Regions from separate parts of the Xanthomonas indica genome, predicted to be linked through region 2. Evidence: predicted binding sites of a transcription regulator. Region 2 holds the regulator's gene; the other holds the start of a gene.
What was found. Region 2 encodes FliA, which starts transcription of late flagellar genes. Its sites were predicted from a motif close to TAAAGTTTNNCNNNCNNNGGCCGATAA; they were not measured.
Positions count from the first base shown of each region.

Region 1 (2,453 bases), 2.2 Mb from region 2:
CATGGCTCGGCGGCGCGCTGTACACCCAGCTCAGCCGGCTGACCATCGTCGGCTCGGAATTCGCCAACAACCAGGCGATCAATGCCCCGCAAGGGTTCCCCGACGCCGGCAACTTCGGCGGCGGCGGCGCGATCGACACCGACGGCGCGTCGCTGGCCGGCTATCTCAAGGGCGGCGTCGGCAGCGGCGGCACGCTGGCGGTGTGCGGTACCGTGGTCCGCAACAACGTCGCCGCCAACGGGTCCGGCGGCGCCACGCTGTGGGCGTACGCGCCTGACACCATCGACGTGAAGTATTCGACCTTCGCCAACAACGTCGCCACCGGTGGCCCAGGCGGCGGCGCCCGCATCAGCATGGGCTTCACCGACACCTCGCATGCCGGCACCACCATCACCACGCCGGGCACCATCCGCGTCGCCGAGACCAGCTTCCTGTCCAACAAGGCTGAACAGGGCAACGCCGGCGCGCTGTACCTGGATTGCTACGGCGCCTGCGACGTCAGCAACAGCACCTTCTACGGCAACACGGCCAAGGGCGTGGGCGCGGCCATCCAGCATGTCGGCTGGCAGCCGGCCAATGGCGACCAGGGCAGCCCCAGCGTGCGCTTCAACAACGTCACCTTCGCCGAGAACACGCCGTGGGTGACGCTGTTCGGCGACAGGTTCGACCTCCGCAACAGCATCCTGTACTCCAAGACCGAGCGCGTGTTCTGCAACAACCAGGGCAACACCGGCAACAATCTCATCGAGTACTCGGCCAAGGGCGCGGTCTGGCCGAACGCCTGCCTGGCAACGGGCACCGTGAAAGCGGCCGATCCGCTGCTGTCGGCCCCCGCGAACAATGGCGGGCCGACACTGACCCAACTGCCCGCGGCCAACAGCCCCGCGCTGAACGCCGGCAGCGGCTGCGCCGCCATCGACCAGCGCGGCAATCCGCGCAATACCACCGTGTGCGATCTCGGCGCGGTGGAGATCAAGTAGGCCGATTCACGGTCATGACGTGCATGGCACCGCGCGGTCGCGCCGGCGTGGCCGGTGCGACTGCGCGTCTGTCGCCGGGATGAAAAGAGCGTGCGGCAACGTCGCTTCCCGCACTGATGTGCTGATCCGGCAATGCGCCACCGGGCGGCGCGACGGTGCCGCCGTGCCGCACCGCGCTGGTGTCGGCTCGCAGACCAGTCCGCGCCGCATGCGGCCGCCACGTCGAGCGATCGCGCCGCAACCGTGCGCTCGGCTTGCGCCGCAGCTTGTCCGGTGCGGCCGACGACGTGTGCCAGGTGGCGGCCGGCGCCGCGCGGACCTCGCCATTGCAGGCATGACGCGCGTTGCGGTGCATGCCAACAACGCCGTTCGAGCCTGCGCACGCGCTGCGGACGATACGGTGGCGTATCTGCTTTCCTGGGCATCGGCGGTGCCGCGCGATGGCGCGGCGCCGGCGACGTCTGCGCCTGCGAATGTCCGGATTTGGGACCTGGGTCGTTCGCTGGGGGTCAAGTTCGCGATGCAGATACCGATAGAGGTACCCCCCCTCGCGAGTCCCCCCGATGCATTTCTTCCACTCCTTCAAGGTGAGTCAGCGCCTTGCGCTGTCGTTCGGCCTGCTGATCGTGCTGCTTGGCGCGTCCTCCACCTTGGCGCTCTACCAGTTCCACAACGTGCGCCAGGCGGTCGACAAGATCGTCCACGAGAACAATCTGAAGACCGAACTGCTGTACACCATGCTGCGCAACAATATGAGCGCGGAGCGTTATCTGCGCGACATGATGCTGTCGCCGGCCGACAAGCGCCCGGCGCTCGCCGCCAAGATCCAGGAGATCCGCGTCGACAACGATCGCCGTCGCAAGGCGCTGGACGCCCTGCCCGGCACGCCGGCAGGGTTGGCCATGCGCAAGGAGATCCATGACGCGCAGGCGGCTGCACGGTCGGTCAACAGCCGGGTGCTGGCGCTGGCCAGTTCCGGCGAGATCGAGGCGGCCAGGCAACTGCTGTACGGCGATGCCGCGCCGTTGCTGGCGCGGCGCGTGCAGGTGATCCAGAACGCGGTCGATCTGCAGATCCGGCAGAACGCGCTCAGTTCCGACGAGATCCAGGCGGCCCTGCTGTTCAGCAATCGTGCCTTGATCGGGTTCGGCCTGCTGGCGGCGGTGCTCGGCGCGATCTTGAGCGTGCTGATCACCCGCAGCCTGGCCGGGCCGCTCGGGCGCGCGACGGAGATCGCCGAATCCATCGCCCAGGGCCGGCTGGACCATCGGATCCCGCCGCAGCCCAAGGACGAGACCGGCCGTCTGCTGACCAGCATGGACCGCATGCAGGCGCAGTTGCAGGCGGTGATGGCGGCGCAGTCGCAGGTGGCCAGGCACCACGAGCACGGCGACGTCAGCCAGCGCATGGACGAGCACGCGTTTCCCGGCGAGTACGGGCGCATGGTGCGGGAGAGCAATGCGTTGCTCGACA
Region 1 is NZ_CP131914.1:759,299-761,751, forward strand. It holds gene Q7W82_RS03295 (choice-of-anchor Q domain-containing protein) at 1-980, shown strand, start outside; gene Q7W82_RS03300 (hypothetical protein) at 973-1,335, opposite strand; gene Q7W82_RS03305 (methyl-accepting chemotaxis protein) at 1,544-2,453, shown strand, end outside.
Region 1: the regulator FliA is predicted to act here: its motif matches at 1,490-1,516, upstream of Q7W82_RS03305 (methyl-accepting chemotaxis protein).

Region 2 (2,453 bases):
GACACCAACTGCTCGCCGAGCCGGTCCAGGATCTCCTGGGCCTCGATGATGAAATCGGCAGCGATGTCGTCGGGTACGGCGCTCATAGATTTACAGTCCCAGGCCCGAGAGCAGGTCGTCGGCGTCGTTCTGCGACACGCCGTGGCGGTCCAGGCCGGGCAGGGCCGGGCCGGCCAGGCTGCCGTCGGCCTTGCGTTCTTCCTTCGGCGGCAGACCCAGCGCGCCGAAGCCTTCGTGTACGCGGCGCACGATGCCGGCGACGCGGCGGATGATCTGCCCGGTCAGGTCCTGGAAGCTCTGCGCCAGGGCCATTTCGGTGAGGTTGTGGCGGATCTTGTCGAGGATCTCGCTCTGGTCGCCGCTGAGGCCGCCGGCCGCCAGCTGGTTGGCCAGCGCACGGCATTCCTCGGCCAGGTCCAGGGTGCGGTGGCTGGCCTGTTCGGTCATCTCCACCACGTGGTCCAGGCGCGAGCAGGCATCGTCCAGCTCGCCGGCCTCGCTGGGCACCATCGGCAGTTCGCCGAGCGCCTGGCCCAGATCGCGCGCGAGCCGGCTCAGGCCCTGCATCATCGGCCGCGTGCGCCAGGCGGCGAGGGTGTCGATCTCCCTGCGCCAGCCGGCCTCGTCGCCGTTTTCCAGCGCGTCCAGCGCGCCTTGCAGGCGTTCGATCAGGGCAGTACGTTCGGCGGTGGCTTCCATTTAGGCAGTCGCCCCCAGGCGCTCGAAGATCTTGCCCAGCTTCTCCTGCAGCGTCTGCGCGGTGAACGGCTTGATGATGTAGCCGTTCACGCCGCACTGCGCGGCCTCGATGATCTGCTCGCGCTTGGCCTCGGCGGTGACCATCAGCACCGGCAGGTGCTTGAGCTTGTCGTCGGCGCGGATGTTGCGCAGCAGATCGATGCCGGTCATGCCCGGCATGTTCCAGTCGGTGACCACGAACTCGAACGGCGCCGAGCGCAGCGCGGCCAGGGCGCTGTTGCCGTCTTCGGCCTCGGCGGTATTGGTGAAGCCCAGATCGCCGAGCAGATTCTTGACGATGCGTCGCATCGTCGAGAAATCGTCCACGATCAAAATCCGCATGTTCTTGTTCACCACTGACTCCTAAGGGTTCCTATTCTTCGTCTTCCAGACCGGCATCGGCGACCTCGAACGCCTTCAGGCGTCCGCGCAACCGTACCGTGGCCTGGCCATGGATCTGACACACGCGCGACTCGCTGACCCCGAGCACCGCGCCGATTTCCTTGAGGTTCAATTCCTGCTCGTAGTACAGCGACAGCACCAACTGCTCGCGTTCGGGCAATTGCGCGATGGCCTTGCCCAGCTCGCGGCCGAATTCGCTGCGCTCGAGCATCTGCTGCGGATTGGGTCCGCCCTTGGCGATGGTATCCAGCTCGCCATGGTCCTCGATGCGCGACTCCAGGCTCAGCACCTGGCCGCGGGCGGCATCTTCCATCAAACGCAGGTATTCGGGAAGCGGCATCTCCATCGCCGCGGCCACTTCGTTGGCGGCGGCGGCGCGGCCGGTGCTCTGCTCGATCTTGCGGATCGCCGAGGCGGCATCGCGGGCGCGGCGGTGCACCGAGCGCGGCACCCAGTCGCCGCGGCGGATCTCGTCGATCATCGCGCCGCGGATGCGGATCGAGGCGTAGGTCTCGAACGAGGCGCCCTGTTCGGCGTCGTAGCTGCGCGAGGCCTCGATCAGGCCGATCATGCCGGCCTGGATCAGGTCGTCGATCTCCACGCTGGCCGGCAGCCGCGCCGCCAGGTGGTGGGCGATGCGCCGGACCAGGTCCGAGTGCTGGGCGATGTAGTCGTTGGCGCTGTTGCGCTGGACGGCGCGGTAGTGGGCGGCGGCGTTCATGCGGCCACCCCGCGCTGGATGATGCGTTCGACGAAGAACTCGACGTTGCCGCGCGGGGCGGTCGGCGCCTGCCAGCGCGCGGTGCGCCGGGCGATCTCCGAGATCGCCTGCGCCGACGGGCTGGACGGGTAGGCCTTGACCACCGGCTGCTGGCGCTGCACCGACAGGCGCAGCCAGTCGTCCTGCGGCACGCAGCCCAGGTAGTTCAGCGACACGTCGCCGAGGAACTTCTCGCAGACCCGGCTGAGCTTGTCGTACAGCAGGCGGCCCTCGTTGAGGTCGCGGACCATGTTGGCGACGATCTGCACCCGGTCCACGCCGCGCTCGCGCGAGAGGACCTTGATCAGGGCGTAGGCGTCGGTGATGGAGGCCGGCTCGTCGCAGACCACCACCACCGCGTCCTGCGCGGCCTGGCAGAAGGTCAGCACGCTGTCGGTGATGCCGGCGGCGGTGTCGACGATCATCACGTCCAGCTCGCGCTGCAGTTCGGAGAACACGTTGACCAGGCCCACGTGCTGGGCCGGCGGCAGCTCGGCCATGTAGCGGCGGCCGGAGGCGGCGGGCACCACCATCAGCCCGTTGGGCATGTCGA
Region 2 is NZ_CP131914.1:2,961,068-2,963,520, forward strand. It holds gene Q7W82_RS12785 (chemotaxis protein CheA) at 1-86, opposite strand, end outside; gene Q7W82_RS12790 (protein phosphatase CheZ) at 91-699, opposite strand; gene cheY (chemotaxis response regulator CheY) at 700-1,092, opposite strand; gene Q7W82_RS12800 (RNA polymerase sigma factor FliA) at 1,112-1,861, opposite strand; gene Q7W82_RS12805 (P-loop NTPase) at 1,858-2,453, opposite strand, start outside.